Regions from separate parts of the Streptomyces araujoniae genome, predicted to be linked through region 3. Evidence: riboswitches for the same ligand, from Rfam matches in the RefSeq annotation. Region 3 holds a riboswitch; each other region holds the start of a gene.
The links. Region 3 has a riboswitch for cyclic di-AMP ahead of ACQ9ZG_RS12205 (transglycosylase family protein). Riboswitches for the same ligand answer to the same signal wherever they lie in the genome.
Positions count from the first base shown of each region.

Region 1 (4,305 bases), 4.1 Mb from region 3:
CGGGGCGGAGCCTTCGAGGGCGCCGAGGCCGACGGCTGGATGTACCGCCGGGCCGGCAGCCCCGGCCGCGCCATGCAGGCGCTGCGGGTCCGTGTCCCGTACGGCGCCCAGGGCGACCTGGTCCGCGTGCACCCCGGTGAGGAGTGGCTGTACGTCGTCGGCGGACGGCTGCGGGTCGCGCTGGGGGAGACCGTGCACGATCTGGACCCGGGCGACAGCGCCCACTTCGACTCGCTCACCCCGCACCGGATCGCGGCCCTGGACCGCGGCGGGGCGGAGCTGCTCTTCGTCCACTCCCTGCTCCAGAGCCCCGCGGCCGAGCTGTGCCTCGGCAACGCCCTCCACGCGCGCTGACCCCGCGTACCACCGCGGCCCCGCACACCTGCGGACCTCCGCGCTCCGGACCCCCGTACCTCCGGACCCTTCGTACCCACCGGCCGTGAGACCGGCAGAGAGGACCGTCATGTCCGATTCCGAACACTACGACCCGCTGAGTCCCCGGCGGCCTAAGGCCACGAAGGACGCGCAGGAGCGCCGGATGCCGCGCGGTCTGGTGATCCGCCTCATCGCCTACCTGGTGGTCGGCCATGTGATCGCGGCCTTCCTCTACCTGCTCTTCATGGTGGCGGGCGCGGAGTAGCCGCTCAGCCCTGGTCGAGCAGGCGCTCGCGCAGCCGCTCCCGGGTGGCGGCGGAGACGCCCAGTCCCTCCGAGAGATAGCGGTCCGTCGAGCCCCAGGTCTCGTCGATGGCCGTGAACGCCGCCGCGAGGTAGGAGGACTGGGCCCCGAAGAGCGGGTTGAGCAGCTCCATCACCTCGGGGGACATCCCCGTCGCGGACATGTCCGTGCGCTTCACCTTGTACCGGCGGTGCGGGTCGTTGGACTTGAGGTAGTCCGCCTCGATCGCCTCGCGCTCGACGCCGACCGCGAGCAGCGAGACCGCGATCGACAGCCCCGCCCGGTCCTTGCCCGCCGCGCAGTGCATCAGGGCCGGAACGCTGTCCTCCGCCAGGGCGTGGAGGACGCGGCTGTGCTCGGCGGTGCGGTCCACGATGGTCGCGCGGTACATGTGGAGCATCCGCTCGGTGCCCTTGCCGCCGGCCAGGATCGAGCGCAGCTGCTCGATGTTCCCGTCGCGCACCAGCCGCCAGAACTCGGCTCCGTCGGCCGGATCCGAGAGCGGAATGCTGACATTGCGGACACCGGCCAACTCGATGTCGTATCCGTCGAGCTGGTGGTCGGCGGAGTTGCGGAAGTCGAAGACGGTGTGCAGCCCGAGCCCGGAGAGGAAGGCCGCGTCCTCGGCGGTGGCGTGTGCCAGGTGGCCGCTGCGGTAGAGCCGGCCGAAGGCGGTGCGCCGCCCGTCCGTGGTGGGGAGCCCGCCCACGTCGCGGAAGTTGCGGACTCCGTTCAGTGCGGTCTCGGTCGGCGGGACCTGCGGCACCTGCTGCGTCACGGTGGCTCCTGAAGTCTCTGGCGTCGGCGCGGCTCTCCGGCGAGGGCGCTCCTGTGACGATACGACATCGATTCGGCCGAAAATCATGGGCCGGATGACGGAGTGTCAGAAGTGGTGCCGACGGCATGTCCGTATTGGTGCATTTCGCAGAACATGCCCCGCTAATGGGGGAGATGGGATTCCCTAGGTGAGCGGGATCATATCCGTGACGGACCGTGGCGACGGAGCCCGGTCGTTTTCCCGGGATCCGTACGGAAAGCCAAGATCCGTAATCCACGGAGTGTGACGGGAAATCCGGGGCGGAATTGAATCGATGATTCCGGGAGGCAACCGACGGCTTGTTCCCGTCGTCCTGACTCGTTTACGGTCACCGTCAATCCGGACGGACCGCCTAATCCTGCCGCCGCCCGGAATTCGCACCCACCCACTCACGTGTGGCAGGAGCGGGGGAACCAGGTAAGCCGCCGGCCCGGAGCGATCCGGACCGGCTAGGGGTGAAGCCGCCATCCAGCGGCCGGGCATCTCCAGCCCGAACCCGACAGCTCACCTCGCAGGCGCCGGAGAGGAACTTCCCCATGCCCGCACAGGGTAAGCACCGCCGTCCCAAGTCCGGCCCGATCACCCGCGGCGTCCTCGCCGCGGGCACCGGCGGCGCCGTACTCGCCCTCCCGCTGATCGGCGCCACCGGCGCCCACGCAGCGGAGAAGGCCGCCCCGGCCGTCAAGCCCGCCGCCGCCACGGCCGCGGTCGTGCCGGCCGCCGCCCCGCAGGCCGCGCCCGCCAAGGCGAAGGCCGCCCCGAAGACGTACTCCGTCGTCTCCGGCGACTACCTCGCGAAGATCGCCGCCGAGCACCAGCTCAAGGGCGGCTGGCAGAAGCTGTACCAGGACAACCGCTCCACCGTCGGCGAGAACCCCAGCCTGATCTTCCCGGGCATGAAGCTCACCCTCGGCGCCAAGGCCGCCGGCTCCGCCGCGCCCTCCGAGGCCAAGAAGGCCGCCCCGGCGCCCAGGTCCGCCCCGAAGGCCGAGAAGAAGGCCGCCCCCAAGGCCGCGCCGAAGAAGGCCGAGCAGGCGCCCAAGGGCGACACCATCTCGGCCGACGAGTCGGACGCCGCGCAGAAGCGGAGCGGTGCCACCACCCAGACCGGCGCCTCGCAGTCCACCGGCTCCGGCTGGACCGCCCCGCTGGACAGCGCCCAGGTCACCACCCAGTACCGCGCCTCCGGCTCCAGCTGGTCCAGCGGCTACCACACCGGTGCCGACTTCCGCGCCGCCTCCGGCACCCCCGTCCGCGCCATCGGCCCGGGCACCGTGGTCTCGGCAGGCTGGAGCGGTTCGTACGGCAACGAGGTCGTCATCCGCCACGCGGACGGCATGTACTCCCAGTACGCCCACCAGTCCTCGCTGAACGTCTCCACCGGCCAGACCGTCACCGGCGGCCAGCAGATCGGCCTCTCCGGCTCCACCGGCAACTCCACCGGTCCGCACCTCCACTTCGAGGTCCGCACCGGCCCGAGCTACGGCTCGGACGTCGACCCGGTCGCCTACCTGCGCCAGCACGGCGTCTCCCTCTGACCCGAGGGCGGCCCGCACCGGGCGTGAAGTGATCGAGGGCGGTGTGCTGTGGCACACCGCCCTCTACTTATTCCGGCTTTACCCAAATCAGACCGGGTGGTCTATGTCACCACCCGTCAACCCCGTATTACGGTCGCGTAGGTCACATTGAACGGTGCAGGATATGTGCTTGTGGCAGACGATTCGAGAACCCAGCAGCAGAACACCATCGGGTCGTACGCGGCGATCGGGGACAGTTTCACCGAAGGCGTCGGAGACCCCGGCCCCGACGGCACCTTTGTCGGCTGGGCGGACCGGTTCGCGGTTCTCCTCGCCGACCGGCTCCCCGCCCCCGACGCGGCGACGAACCCGGACGAGACCCGGCACGGGAATTTCCGCTACGCCAATCTCGCCGTACGCGGACGCCTCCTCGACCAGATCGTCGAGGAGCAGATCCCCCGCGCCAAGGAGCTGGCCCCCGACCTGGTCAGCTTCTGCGCGGGCGGCAACGACATCATCCGGCCCGGCACCGACCCCGACGACCTGGCCGAGCGGTACGAGAAGGCCGTCGCGGAGCTGACCGAGGCGGTCGGCTCCGTCATGATCACCACCGGCTTCGACACCCGGGGCGTCCCGGTGCTGCGCCATATGCGGGGCAAGATCGCCACGTACAACGTCCACCTCCGGGCCATCGCGGACCGCTACCGCTGCCCGGTGCTCGACCTGTGGTCGCTGCGCTCGGTGCAGGACCGGCGCGCCTGGGACGCCGACCGGCTCCACCTCTCGCCCGAGGGCCACACCCGGGTCGCGCTGCGCGCCGCCCAGGTCCTCGGCCACGACGTCCCGGCCGACCCGGACCAGCCCTGGCCGCCGCAGGCCCAGCGCAGCACCTTCCACGAGGGGCGCGACAACATCCAGTGGGCGCGGGAGTACCTCGTGCCGTGGATCGGGCGGCGGCTGCGCGGCGAGTCGTCCGGCGACCACGTCGAGGCCAAGCGCCCGGACCTGCTGCCGCTGTAGCAGCAGGTGCCCAGGGGCTCGGGTTCTCAGGGATTCAGGGGCTCAGGGTTCAGCAGGGGGAGCGTACGCCGGGTCGGGCCCGGGACCAGGGGTCCGTCCGGCGCCGGGCCCCCGCCCGGCCCGGCCGGTATCCGCTCCAGCACACCGCCCGCGAAGACGTCGTACAGCGGCAGCGTCTCCAGGTGCACATAGCCGATGTGGCAGTCGCAGACGGCGAGCGGACAGGCCCGCGGACCGAGCGCCCGGCGGTAGCTGCCGTCGTACAGATTGCC
Region 1 covers NZ_CP194070.1:6,997,341-7,001,645, forward strand. Annotated here, with positions in the region: gene ACQ9ZG_RS29810 (helix-turn-helix domain-containing protein) at 1-354, shown strand, start outside; gene ACQ9ZG_RS29815 (DUF6126 family protein) at 464-640, shown strand; gene ACQ9ZG_RS29820 (tyrosine-protein phosphatase) at 645-1,457, opposite strand; cyclic di-AMP (ydaO/yuaA leader) riboswitch at 1,869-2,029, shown strand; gene ACQ9ZG_RS29825 (LysM peptidoglycan-binding domain-containing M23 family metallopeptidase) at 2,033-3,034, shown strand; gene ACQ9ZG_RS29830 (SGNH/GDSL hydrolase family protein) at 3,206-4,033, shown strand; gene ACQ9ZG_RS29835 (STM4011 family radical SAM protein) at 4,060-4,305, opposite strand, start outside.
Region 1: linked by a shared signal. The riboswitch ahead of ACQ9ZG_RS29825 (LysM peptidoglycan-binding domain-containing M23 family metallopeptidase) and the one ahead of ACQ9ZG_RS12205 (transglycosylase family protein) in region 3 are both predicted to bind cyclic di-AMP.

Region 2 (4,305 bases), 4.7 Mb from region 3:
GGGCTCATCGAGCGCCCCGGGACCGACATCGACGAGGGCATCGAACGGCTGCGCGCCACGATCGAGGGGGTCGGCTCCGCGCCGCTGGCCGAGACCGCGAACCGGGTGATCGGGGAGGCCCGGCAGGCCACGGACCGCCCCGACGACATCGCCCTGCTGCTGGCGGCCCGCTGGACGCACCCGCCGCGGAAGCCGCCGCCACCGGCTCCCGGAACCGCCCCGCCCGGCCTGTGGCGGACCTTCCGCGGGCCGGGTCCCGGCGGCGCGAGGAGCACCCCGGACCCGGCCTGACGGGCACCGGCCCCGTACAGGTCAGGTGCCCGTACGGGGCCGGTGCCGTGAGGATCACGCGCCCGAGGCGTCCAGCATGCCCTCGCGCTCCACGACCTTGATCCGCTCACGGCCCTGGGCCGCGCCGAGCGCCTGCTCGTGGGCGTCCAGCCGGTGCCAGCCCTCCCACGTCGTGTAGCGGACGTTCCGGCTCTCCAGGAAGGCCTCCACGGCCTCCGGGGCGGGCGTCGCCGGCTCGGGCAGCCGTCCGGCGGCGAGGTCCTCCAGGAGGCAGGCGACCGTCTCGTTGGCGTCGCCCTTGGTGTGGCCGATCAGACCGATCGGGCCGCGCTTGATCCAGCCGGTGACGTAGACCGAGGCCATGTGCTCGTCGCCGGAGACGACCCGGCCCGCCTCGTGCGGGACCGTGCCGGAGGCCACGTCGAAGGGGAGCTTGGGCAGTTCCTCCGAGTAGTAGCCGACGGCCCGGTAGACGCTCTGCATCTCCCAGTCGGTGAACCTGCCGGTGCCCCGGACGTTGCCGGTGCCGTCCAGCTCGGTGCGCTCGGTGCGCAGCGCGGTGACCTTGCCGTCCTCGCCGAGGATCTCGACCGGGGACTCGAAGAAGTGCAGGAAGAGCTTGTGCGGACGGTCGCCGGTATCGCGGATCGCCCAGTTCTCCAGGGTCTGCGCGACCATGTTGGCCTGCTTGTTCTCCCGCCGGGTGGCGATGGAGCCCTCGTCGTAGTCGATGTCCTCGGGGTTGACGATGACCTCGATGTTGGGGGAGTGGTCCAGCTCCCGCAGCTCCATCGGGCTGAACTTGGCCTGCGCCGGGCCACGCCGCCCGAACACATGCACCTCCAGCGCCTTGTTCGCCTTGAGGCCCTGGTACACGTTGTCCGGGATCTCGGTCGGCAGCAGCTCGTCCGCCGTCTTGGCCAGCACCCGGGCCACGTCCAGCGCCACGTTGCCGACGCCGAGGACGGCGACCTTCTCGGCGGTCAGCGGCCAGGTGCGCGGGACCTCGGGGTGGCCGTCGTACCAGGAGACGAACTCGGCCGCGCCGTAGGAGCCGTCCAGCCCGATGCCGGGGATGTCCAGCGCCCGGTCGGCCTCGGCGCCGGTGGAGAAGATCACCGCGTCGTAGAAGGAGCGCAGGTCGTCCAGGTCGATGTCGTTCGGGTAGCTGACGTTGCCGAAGAGACGGATCTGCGGCTTGTCCAGCACCTGGTGCAGCGCCTTGACGATGCCCTTGATCCGGGGGTGGTCGGGGGCCACTCCGTAGCGGATCAGGCCGAAGGGAGCGGGCATGCGCTCGAACAGGTCGATCGAGACACCCGGGTCCTGGCAGACCTCGGATTTGAGCAGCGCGTCCGCAGCGTAGATACCGGCGGGGCCGGCTCCGACAATGGCGACGCGGACGGGGCGTGTCATGGCGTGTTGATCCTTAAGGCGGGCGAACGCGGGCAGGTCAGGCAGGTCGGGCAGGTTACAGAGTACGCGGCAAGTAAGGGTGGGCTTACTAGTGTCCACCCCACACGGTAAGCCAAGGCCGCGTGAGGCTCCCGACCCACCCTACGGAACCGCCCGATAAGTCCGTTTCTTCGGGTCGTTATGGGTGATTTGGGTCTTTGATTACCGAATTCCATAAAAGGGCCATTGGGTGCCTTGGGTCGCTTTGGCCTTACCCGTTCCGGCCGCCTCCGCCCGGAGTGGTGAGCGTCACGTCCCGGGGGTGCGGACGCAGAAGCGGAGCGTTCGGTTCCCTTCTCCGTGAAGAGAGTTGACGCCGTGACGGAACCGGGCCGGCCGGGAATTCCGCTCATTCGATCTTGCGGAAAAAGAAGATCCGGAATTCGGGGCTTGTTCCGCCCGATGTTTTTCGCCTACGGTCACGGTCAATCCGGATGGAACGCCGAATCCTGCCGCCGTCCGGGAATCCGCAACCCACTCACGTACGGCAGGAGCGGGGGACCCAGGTAAGTCGCCGATCCGGTCTCCGGAGCGGCTAGGGGTGAAGTCGCACGTCCCGTGCGGCCAGACATCTCCCGTCTGAACCCGACAGCTCACCCCGTAGGCGCCGGAGAGGAAATTCCCCATGCCCGCACCGGGTAAGCACCGCCGTCCCAAGTCCGTCTCGCTGGGCCGTGGCATCGCCGCCGTGACCACGGGTGGAGCCGTTCTGGCCCTTCCCGTCCTCGGCGCCACCACCGCCTCCGCCGCCCCCGCTCCGTCCGTCGCGGAAAAGGCCGTAACATCCGTCTCCGTGACCGCCCAGGCGAATTCCGTGACGAAGGCCGCGCCCGCCAAGCATTCCGTGGTGTCCGGCGAATCGCTTTCCAAGATCGCCCGCGACTATTCCGTCAGCGGCGGCTGGAAGAAGCTCTACGAAGGCAACCGGAAGGTCATCGGGGAGAACCCGCACCTTATTCACCCGGGTATCACCCTCACCGTCGGCGCCAAGGCTGCCGCCCCGTCAGACGCCAAGGCCGGAAAGGCCGGCAAGTCGGCCCCGACCGCCGACCGCGCCGCCTCGGCCGAGCGTGCCGACCGCTCCGCGCGTGCCGCCGCCCCCGCCGCCCAGGCTGCCCCGGCCGCCGCCGCCCCGACCGCGTACACCAACGACCTCGACGGCTGGATCAAGGAGTCGCTGGCGGTCATGGCCCAGCACGGCATCCCCGGCAGCTACGAGGGCATCCACCGCAACATCATCCGCGAGTCCTCGGGCAACCCGAACGCGATCAACAACTGGGACTCCAACGCGGCCAAGGGCACCCCGTCCAAGGGGCTGCTCCAGGTCATCGACCCGACCTTCCGCGCCTACCACGTGCCCGGCACCTCGACCGACAGCTACGACCCGGTCGCCAACATCGTCGCCGCGTGCAACTACGCCGCGGACCGCTACGGCTCGATCGACAACGTCTTCGGCGCCTACTGATCACCGGGCGCACCCGGCGTACGACAGCCCGAGGGGCCCCGGACCGCACGGTCCGGGGCCCCTCTCGCGTGCCGGGAAGTTACCCCCAAGTTTCTCGTGACTTACCACGCGATCAGCAGTAGAACCTGTTGCATTCTGCCGAGAGTGAGGTAGGTCATATGGGCGACACTGTCCAGCACAACGACGTCTCGAAAGGCGTCTCCCGTCGACGTTTCATCACGGGAACAGGTTCTCTTCTGGGGGTCGCGGCGCTCGCCGGGCCCACCGCCCCGGTCTGGGCCGCGCCCCGTACGGCGGCGGCCCCCATCGGCTCCGGAGCCCATGTGCCGGTGCTGGTCGTCGGCACCGGCTACGGCGGCTCGGTGGCCGCGCTCCGGCTCGCCCAGGCCGGTACGGACGTGCACATGGTCGAGATGGGCATGGCCTGGGACACCCCGGGCGCGGACGGCAAGATCTTCGCCAACACCACCCGGCCCGACGACCGCTCGTTCTGGCTGCGCACCCGGACCAAGCAGCCGCTGAGCAACTTCCTCGGCTTCCCGATCGACAGACAGGTCAACCGCTACACCGGGATCCTGGACGCCGAGGAGTTCGCCGGCATCACCGTCTACCAGGGGCGTGGCGTCGGCGGCGGCTCGCTGGTCAACGGCGGCATGGCCGTCACCCCGAAGCGGGAGAACTTCGCCGCCGTCCTCCCGACGGTGGACGCCGGCGAGATGTACCGCACCTACTACCCCCGGGCCAACGCCGACCTCGGGGTCTCCACCATCGACCCCGCCTGGTTCGACACGGTCGACTGCTACCAGTACGCGAGGGTCGGCCGGAAGCACGCCCAGCGCGCCGGCTTCCCCTTCCTCTTCGTCCCCGCCGTCTACGACTGGGACTACATGAAGCAGGAGGCCGCCGGGACCGTACCGAGATCAGCGCTGGACGCCGAGATCCTCTACGGCAACAACTACGGCAAGAAGTCGCTCCAGAAGACCTACATCGAGCGGATCAGGGCCACCGGCCGGGTCACCGTCACCCCGCTGCACAAGGTCACCCGCGTCTCCCCGGCCTCCGGCGGCGGCTACACGGTCCTCATCGACCAGCTG
Region 2 covers NZ_CP194070.1:7,606,472-7,610,776, forward strand. Annotated here, with positions in the region: gene ACQ9ZG_RS32125 (SpoIIE family protein phosphatase) at 1-291, shown strand, start outside; gene ACQ9ZG_RS32130 (FAD-dependent oxidoreductase) at 346-1,707, opposite strand; cyclic di-AMP (ydaO/yuaA leader) riboswitch at 2,208-2,368, shown strand; gene ACQ9ZG_RS32135 (transglycosylase SLT domain-containing protein) at 2,372-3,211, shown strand; gene ACQ9ZG_RS32140 (GMC oxidoreductase) at 3,370-4,305, shown strand, end outside.
Region 2: linked by a shared signal. The riboswitch ahead of ACQ9ZG_RS32135 (transglycosylase SLT domain-containing protein) and the one ahead of ACQ9ZG_RS12205 (transglycosylase family protein) in region 3 are both predicted to bind cyclic di-AMP.

Region 3 (4,305 bases):
TCGTATCCAAGGCGTTCACCCCGCGCCGGGTCGCGGAGTTCGCGCCCCGGGTGCAGGAGCTGACCGACCGGCTGATCGACGACTTCGTCGAGAAGGGGGAGGCGGACCTCATCCACGACTTCGCCTTCCCGCTCCCCATCTACGCCATCTGCGATCTGCTCGGCGTCCCGCGCGAGGACCAGGACGACTTCCGGGACTGGGCGGGCATGATGATCCGCCACGGCGGCGGCCCGCGCGGCGGGGTGGCGCGGTCGGTGAAGAAGATGCGCGGCTATCTCGCCGAACTCATCCACCGGAAGCGGGAGAACCCCGGCGACGACCTGATCTCCGGGCTGATCCGGGCCAGCGACCACGGCGAGCACCTCACCGAGAACGAGGCCGCGGCGATGGCGTTCATCCTGCTCTTCGCCGGGTTCGAGACGACGGTCAATCTGATCGGGAACGGTACGTACGCCCTGCTGCGCCATCCCGAACAGCGCGCCCGGCTCGAAGAGTCGCTGGCAGCCGGCGAGAGTGCGCTGCTGGCCACCGGGATCGAGGAGCTGCTCCGGTTCGACGGGCCGGTGGAGCTGGCGACCTGGCGGTACGCCACCGAGGCGCTGACGCTCGGCGGGCAGGAGATCGCGGCCGGGGATCCGGTGTTGGTGGTGCTGGCGGCGGCGGACCGGGACCCGGAGCGGTTCACGGATCCGGACACGCTCGATCTGTCACGGAGTGACAATCAGCATCTCGGCTACGGTCACGGAATCCATTACTGCCTGGGAGCGCCGCTGGCCCGGCTGGAGGGCCAGGCGGCGGTCGCGACGCTGCTGAAACGCCTTCCTGGCCTGCGACTTGCGGCAGAACCTGCCGATTTGCGCTGGCGCGGCGGGCTCATCATGCGTGGACTGCGCACGCTGCCGGTGCAGTTCGAGCCGGGACGCCGGCTCGGGGAAGGTGACACGCTGTCACCTCTGTGACTTTCACGTGATCTGCGCTGCACCGACTTGTGACATGCGTTCGAGTCCCGCTAGGTTCACGGTTCGACGCGTCGGCCGGCCGTTCACCGTTGGCCCGTCCGTCACTTGCGCAACCTGCGCCACGCGCACGCGCAACGGCTCCACGCCCACGCGCATCAGCTTCATGCTCCTCAGTTCCTGCTTGTCAGTCGCACGGAAGGCAAACTCCATGGGCTCCGCGAACGGCAGACACCGCCGCCCTCGTCAGGCACCCGCCATCGTCGTCGCCGCAGGGGTGACCGGATCGGCCATCGCTCTTCCGCTCCTCGGCGCGACCGGCGCACACGCGGCCGACGCCACCACCTGGGACCGGGTCGCGGAGTGCGAGAGCGGCGGCATGTGGAGTGCCGACCTCGGCAACGGCTACTACGGCGGGCTCCAGTTCTCGCAGGAGACCTGGTCGGCGTACGGAGGCACCGCCTACGCGGAGCGGGCCGACCTCGCCAGCCGCTCGCAGCAGATAGCCGTCGCGGAGAAGGTCCTGGCGGACAAGGGTCCGCAGGCGTGGCCGAGCTGCGCGGTCATCTCGGGCCTCGCGGTGGACGGCAGCCTGCCCGGCGTCGACCCCGGTACGACGCCCTCCGCCGACCCCACCCAGGACCCGACGACCGCTCCGGCGGACGAAGCGGATGAAAAGGGTGAAGCGGGAGAGTCCGGTGAAAAGGATTCAACTGGCGTGGGCGGTAAGCCCGGCAGCACCGGCACGGGCGAGAAGGGGGACGGGACGGGCGGCGGCAGCGATGCGCTCGACCCCTCCGGTGAGTCTTCCGCCCCGCCCGCCACCGGGAAGACCGGGAAGGCCGGTGAGGCCGGTTCCCCCGACGCCTCCCGGCCCTCCATCCCCGACCGCTCCGGCGGCGGCAAGCACCGGGGCGCCCCGGCTCCCGAGGAGACCGGGGCGGTGGGCGAGGACGGCCCCCGTGAGTCCGGCCGGCACGCCTCGCGGGGTGCGGGCGACGCGCGGGACGGCGGCGCGGTCGCCGGGGGCGGGTACACCGTGCAGCCCGGCGACAACCTCTGGGCCATCGCTGACGCACAGGAACTTCCCCAGGGGTGGACCGGCCTGTACGAGGCCAACAAGGACATTCTGGGCTCCGACCCGGACCTGATCCTTCCCGGCCAGAGCCTGGACCTGGGGCTGGGCGAGGACGCTGCGGAAGGTGCCGGTGCGGCGGCCGGCGAGACCGCCGACGAGGCCGCCGAGGCGCCTGCCGCCAACTGATCGAACCCGGCGAAACACCTCAAAATCGAGGGCAGTTCAGAGGCCTATGTCCACTTATGCGTAAGTGAGACATGGGTCTCTTTGCTTCAACTGGCACGTCATGGCCGCCCGCTCGGCGGAGATCCCCTCCGACCTGCGGAAACGGCCCGTCAAGGTCAGGCGGTAAGCCTCGATTGGGGCGCTATGTCCGTCTTTGAATGTCGGGGTTGCCTGTGTTTACGGTCGGAGCCGCTCGCACCGCGGGCCCCGTCGACCGTCACGCCGAATCCTGCCGTCGGTCGGAGGGAACAGACGCGTAAAGCGCCGTAGGCAGGAGCGGGGGACCCAGGTAGGCCGCCGGGTCCGCACGGCCTCGTCGACGTCCAGGACGGAGACGGGAACGTACGGGACCGGCTTGGGGTGAAGCCGCGCGCAAGGTCGCGCGGCCGGGCAACTCATCAGTCCGAACCCGACAGCTCACCTCGTAGGCGTCGGTGAGGAGATTCGTTCCATGCTGCTGAACAGCAAGGGCAAGCACCGCCGCCCGTCCAAGGCCACCCGTCTCGCCACCCTGGTCGGCGTCACCGGTGCCGCCGTGGCCGTCCCGCTGATGGGCGCCACCAACGCCTCCGCCGCCTCCGTCTCCACCTGGGACGCCGTCGCCCAGTGCGAGTCCGGTGGCAACTGGTCCATCAACACCGGCAACGGCTACTACGGCGGGCTGCAGTTCTCGCAGTCCAGCTGGGCCGCCGCCGGCGGTACGCAGTACGCCCCGCGCGCCGACCTGGCCACCAAGGGCCAGCAGATAGCCACCGCCGAGCGCCTGCTCGACATGCAGGGTCCGGGCGCCTGGGCCTGCGCCGGTGCCGGCGGTCTCACCAACGACGGCGTGGACCCGGGCGTGAGCACCGGCTCCGGCCAGTCCACCGCCAAGACGCAGAAGGCGCAGCCCGAGCGCAAGGCCGAGCAGCCCACCACGCGCAGCGAGCAGCGCACCGCCCCGGCCGCCCCCAAGGCCGAGAGCTCCAAGAAGACCGTCACCACGCCGACCGGCAAGAAGGTCAAGAAGGGCGACGGCGAGTACAAGGTCGTGGCCGGTGACACCCTGAGCAAGATCGCTCAGAAGGAAGGCGTCAAGGGCGGCTGGAGCAAGCTCTTCAAGCTCAACGACGACATCGTCCAGGACGCGGACCTGATCTACCCGGGTCAGCAGCTGCACCTGAAGTAACCGCAGCGTCTCCTCCCCGGAGGGAGGGGGTCCGGCGGCACCCTCCCTCGCACGGCTCCCCGGCCCGGCGCGCTACTCCCCCCGTGCGCGCCGGGCCGGGGCATGTCCGTGTGGGGGGCCCGCGTTCCCGGGGTCCGAGGGGCTCCTCCGGCCGGGGATGCGTTCACCTCTTGTCGGCAGCGCTTATTACCGGCCAGTAGATTTCTGGAGTTTTGTCCCGTCATGCGGGTCCTTGGGTCCTTTTTCGTCCCAGGAGGCGGGCGGTCGGCCGACTGACGCGGCCGGGCCGGTTAGGCTCGTGTCGCAAGGCCACAGTGACCCTGCACAACCAGTGTCATATCCCAGAAGGAGATGCCTCGTGCCGTCCATCGACGTCGTCGTAGCCAGGGAAATCCTCGACTCCCGGGGCAACCCCACGGTCGAGGTCGAGGTCGGCCTCGACGACGGCAGCACCGGCCGTGCTGCTGTTCCGTCCGGCGCCTCCACCGGTGCGTTCGAGGCCATCGAGCTTCGCGACGGTGACCCCAACCGCTACCTGGGCAAGGGTGTCGAGAAGGCCGTCCTCGCCGTCATCGAGCAGATCGGCCCGGAGCTGGTCGGCTACGACGCCACCGAGCAGCGCCTCATCGACCAGGCGATGTTCGACCTGGACGCCACCGAGAACAAGGCCTCGCTCGGCGCGAACGCCATCCTCGGCGTCTCGCTCGCCGTCGCCCACGCCGCCTCCGAGGCATCCGACCTGCCGCTCTTCCGCTACCTCGGCGGCCCGAACGCGCACCTGCTGCCCGTTCCGATGATGAACATCCTGAACGGCGGCTCGCACGCCGACTCCAACGTGGACATCCAGGAGTTCATGATCGCGCCGATCGGCGCGGAGT
Region 3 covers NZ_CP194070.1:2,883,102-2,887,406, reverse strand. Annotated here, with positions in the region: gene ACQ9ZG_RS12220 (cytochrome P450 family protein) at 1-959, shown strand, start outside; gene ACQ9ZG_RS12215 (hypothetical protein) at 963-1,124, opposite strand; gene ACQ9ZG_RS12210 (transglycosylase family protein) at 1,168-2,220, shown strand; cyclic di-AMP (ydaO/yuaA leader) riboswitch at 2,512-2,705, shown strand; gene ACQ9ZG_RS12205 (transglycosylase family protein) at 2,711-3,427, shown strand; gene eno (phosphopyruvate hydratase) at 3,786-4,305, shown strand, end outside.

Region 4 (4,305 bases), 2.0 Mb from region 3:
TCGCCACGCTCTGGACCTGAGGGGTCTGAGAGGCCAGGGGCACTGAGGGGCCTGGGCGACCGGGATGGCTGAGGGACCTGAGGGATCTGGGGGTGCCCAAGGGGCCCGGGTGGCTCCTGAGGAGCGCCTGAGGGGCCTGGGGTCCCCGGCGCCCGGGGCCTGAGAACTTCCCGGGGCCCGAGAGGCTCCCGGAGCCCGATAGGCCGGGGCGGGGAGGCGTGAGGCCCGCCCCGGCCGACGTGCGCTACGCCGGGCGCACGCTGCCGTAGATCGGCATGTAGTAGATCGACTCCTCGCGCACGTTCGCCCCCGGCTTCGGCGCGTGGATCATCATCCCGTCGCCCTTGTAGATGCCGACGTGGCTGATGTCGTCGTAGAAGAAGACCAGGTCACCCGGCTGGAGGTCCGACGTGGCGACGCGGGTGCCGACCTTCACCTGGTCCCAGGTGGTCCGGGGCAGGGTGACCCCCGCCTCCCGCCAGGCCGCCTTGGTCAGCCCCGAGCAGTCGTACGAGGACGGGCCCGTCGCCCCCCACACGTACGGCTTCCCGATCTGGGCGCGGGCGAAGGCCAGCACCTTCTCGGCCTTGGCCGCGTAACCGCTGCCCGTCCCGGCCCCCGTACCCGTACCGGACCCCGGGCTCGTCCCCGTCCCCGTACCGCTGCCGGAGCCAGAACCGGAGCCACCGGCCTCGGCGGACTCCTTCGCGGCCTCCTCGCGGGCCTTCTTCTCCGCCGCCTCGCGCTCCTTGGCCTCGGCCGCCTGGCGGGCGGCCAGCCGCTCCGCCTTCTCCCGGGCCTCGGCCTCCTTCTTCCGCTCCAGCTCCGCCAGCCGCGCCTTCTCCTCGGCGGTCAGCCGCGACAGCAGCGCCCGGGCCTCGGCCAGCTTGGTCTGCACGGTCTGCTTGCCGGTGCGCAGCGCGGTCTGCGTCTCGGTCAGCTTCTCCAGGCTCTTCACGGCCTCCGCGCGCTTCTTCGAGGCCTCGGCCTGCTGCGTGCGGAAGTCGTCGACGGCCTTCTGCTGCCGCTCGGTCGCCCGGCTCATCAGCCGGCTCTGGTCGAAGTACCCCTGCGGGTCGTCCGCCAGGAAGAAGGTCGCGGTGGGCGCGATGCCGCCGGTGCGGTACTGCGCGGCCGCGTAGGCGCCCAGCTCCCGGCGCGCCTCGTTGATCCGCTCGGTCCGCTTCGCCACGTCGGAGAGCAGCGTGTCGACCTTGGCCCGCTGGGTGGTGGAGGCGGCCTTCGCCCGGTTGTACTGCTGGGTCGCGCTGCCCGCCTGCCGGTACAGCTCGTCGACCTTCTTCTGCACGTCCTCGATGGCCGGCCTCGGCTCGGCGGGCGCCGCCGTCGCGTTCTGCGTGGAGAGCAGCGTCACGGAGGCGAGCGCGGCCGTCGTGAACCCGACGGCGGGGGTGGTCGTGCGCACCTTCGTACGCGGCTTGCGATGCGATGCCAAGACCGGCATCTCCTTCCGTGGACCGCCTACCGGGTTAGCTGTCGGGTTCGGACGGAACGGAAGGCTGTCCTACGGTCCGCCTGCGCGGGCACGGACCGATTCACCCCGGTTCTGCGTGTGGGTCCCCGGTTCCGAACCGCCGCGAGGGCAGCACGGATTCGGCAGAGGTGACCGTGAGACGCGGTTCGCCTCAGGGAGCTACGGATCACCTGACCGAGCACGCTAGCCAACGCGGCCCGCCGCTGGGAAGGAGGATGAGCGATATGCCCGATACATTTTCGTGACCTTCTCCCCGGCCGGAACCTGCACCCCCTCCGACCGGCTGCTCCTTCACGGAACGTGGACGTCCGCTCTCCGTCCGTACGGGGCGGACGCCCGTGCCGGTGGCCGCTTGCGGCCTTCGGCCGAACGTTGTCGGTGCGGCCCCCTAGACTCGGAGGGCGATGAGCAGCCTCTTTGACGACAACTTCCTGACCGGCCTCCAGCCCGCGGAGGACGGCCCGCCGCCGCCCCCCGAGGAGCACGCACCCGAAGCGGTGCCGGAGGGACTCTTCGAGGGCGTCTTCGACGCGCCCCCGCCTCCCCGGGACGGGTACTACCGGGACGGTCACCCGCGCCCGGTCATCGACTCCGCCGCACTGCTCGACGGGCTGAACACCGAGCAGCGCGCCGCCGTCGTGCACGCCGGCTGCCCGCTGCTCATCGTCGCCGGGGCCGGTTCCGGCAAGACCCGGGTGCTCACCCACCGCATCGCCCACCTGCTGGCCGAGCGCGGGGTCCACCCGGGGCAGATCCTCGCGATCACCTTCACCAACAAGGCCGCGGGCGAGATGAAGGAGCGCGTCGAGCAGCTGGTGGGCCCGCGCGCCAACGCCATGTGGGTGATGACCTTCCACAGCGCGTGCGTCCGCATCCTGCGCCGCGAGTCGAAGAAGCTCGGCTTCACCTCGTCGTTCTCGATCTACGACGCCGCCGACTCCAAGCGCCTGATGGCCCTGGTCTGCCGCGATCTGGACCTGGACCCCAAGCGCTATCCGCCGAAGTCCTTCACCGCCAAGGTCTCCAACCTCAAGAACGAGCTGATCGACGAGGAGACCTTCGCCGGACAGGCGGCGGACGGCTTCGAGAAGACCCTCGCCCAGGCGTACACGCTCTACCAGGCCCGCCTGCGCGAGGCCAACGCCCTGGACTTCGACGACATCATCATGACGACAGTCCACCTCCTCCAGGCCTTCCCGGACGTGGCCGAGCACTACCGCCGCCGCTTCCGCCACGTCCTGGTCGACGAGTACCAGGACACCAACCACGCCCAGTACACGCTGGTTCGGGAGCTGGTCGGCCCCTCCGGGGAGGCGTCCGACGCCCCCGCCGAGCTGTGCGTGGTGGGTGACGCGGACCAGTCGATCTACGCCTTCCGCGGCGCCACCATCCGCAACATCCTCCAGTTCGAGGAGGACTACCCGGACGCGACGACGATCCTCCTGGAGCAGAACTACCGCTCCACACAGACGATCCTCTCCGCCGCCAACGCCGTCATCGAGCGCAACGAGAGCCGCCGCCCGAAGAACCTCTGGACCAACGCCGGCTCCGGCGCCCGCATCACCGGCTACGTCGCGGACACCGAGCACGACGAGGCCCAGTTCGTCGCCGACGAGATCGACCGCCTCACCGACAAGGGCGACGCCAAGGCGGGCGATGTCGCCGTCTTCTACCGGACCAACGCCCAGTCCCGTGTCTTCGAGGAGATCTTCATCCGGGTCGGCCTGCCCTACAAGGTCGTCGGCGGCGTGCGGTTCTACGAGCGCAAGGAGGTCCGGGACGTCCTGGCCTACCTCCGCGTCCTCGCCAACCCCGAGGACACCGTCCCGCTCCGCCGCATCCTCAACGTGCCCAAGCGCGGCATCGGGGACCGCGCCGAGGCCATGATCGACGCCCTGTCGATGCGCGAGAAGATCTCCTTCCCGCAGGCGCTGCGCCGCGTCGACGAGGCGTACGGCATGGCGGCCCGCTCCTCCAACGCCGTCAAGCGGTTCAACACGCTGATGGAGGAGCTGCGCACGATCGTCGAGTCCGGCGCCGGGCCCGCCGTCGTGCTGGAAGCCGTGCTGGAGCGCACGGGCTATCTGGCCGAGCTCCAGGCCTCCACGGACCCGCAGGACGAGACCCGTATCGAGAACCTCCAGGAACTCGCCGCCGTCGCCCTCGAATTCGAGCAGGAGCGCGGCGAGGAGGAGGGCGCGGGCACGCTCGCGGAGTTCCTGGAGAAGGTCGCGCTGGTGGCCGACTCCGACCAGATCCCCGACGAGGACGAGGACGGCTCCGGCGTCATCACGCTGATGACCCTGCACACGGCGAAGGGCCTGGAGTTCCCGGTCGTCTTCCTCACCGGCCTGGAGGACGGCGTCTTCCCGCACATGCGGGCCCTCGGCCAGACCAAGGAGCTGGAGGAGGAGCGCCGTCTCGCCTATGTCGGCATCACCCGCGCCCGCGAGCGGCTCTATCTGACCCGGGCCGCCATGCGCAGCGCCTGGGGACAGCCCTCGTACAACCCGCCCTCGCGGTTCCTGGAGGAGATCCCGGAAACGCACCTGGACTGGAAGCGCAAGGGCCCGATGGCCGCCCCGGCCGGCCCCACCTCGGGCATCACGTCCTCGCTCTCCTCCTCGCGCTCGCGCTCCGGCCCCTCGGGCTTCGCCACCCGGCGCTCCACGGAGAAGCCGACGGTCTCGCTGGCGGTGGGGGACCGGGTCACGCACGACCAGTTCGGCCTGGGCACGGTGGTGGCCGTCGAGGGCGCCGGCGACCAGGCCAAGGCGACGGTGGACTTCGGCGACGAGCGCCCGAAGAAG
Region 4 covers NZ_CP194070.1:4,925,559-4,929,863, forward strand. Annotated here, with positions in the region: gene ACQ9ZG_RS21280 (hypothetical protein) at 1-20, shown strand, start outside; gene ACQ9ZG_RS21285 (C40 family peptidase) at 245-1,465, opposite strand; cyclic di-AMP (ydaO/yuaA leader) riboswitch at 1,464-1,630, opposite strand; gene pcrA (DNA helicase PcrA) at 1,900-4,305, shown strand, end outside.
Region 4: linked by a shared signal. The riboswitch ahead of ACQ9ZG_RS21285 (C40 family peptidase) and the one ahead of ACQ9ZG_RS12205 (transglycosylase family protein) in region 3 are both predicted to bind cyclic di-AMP.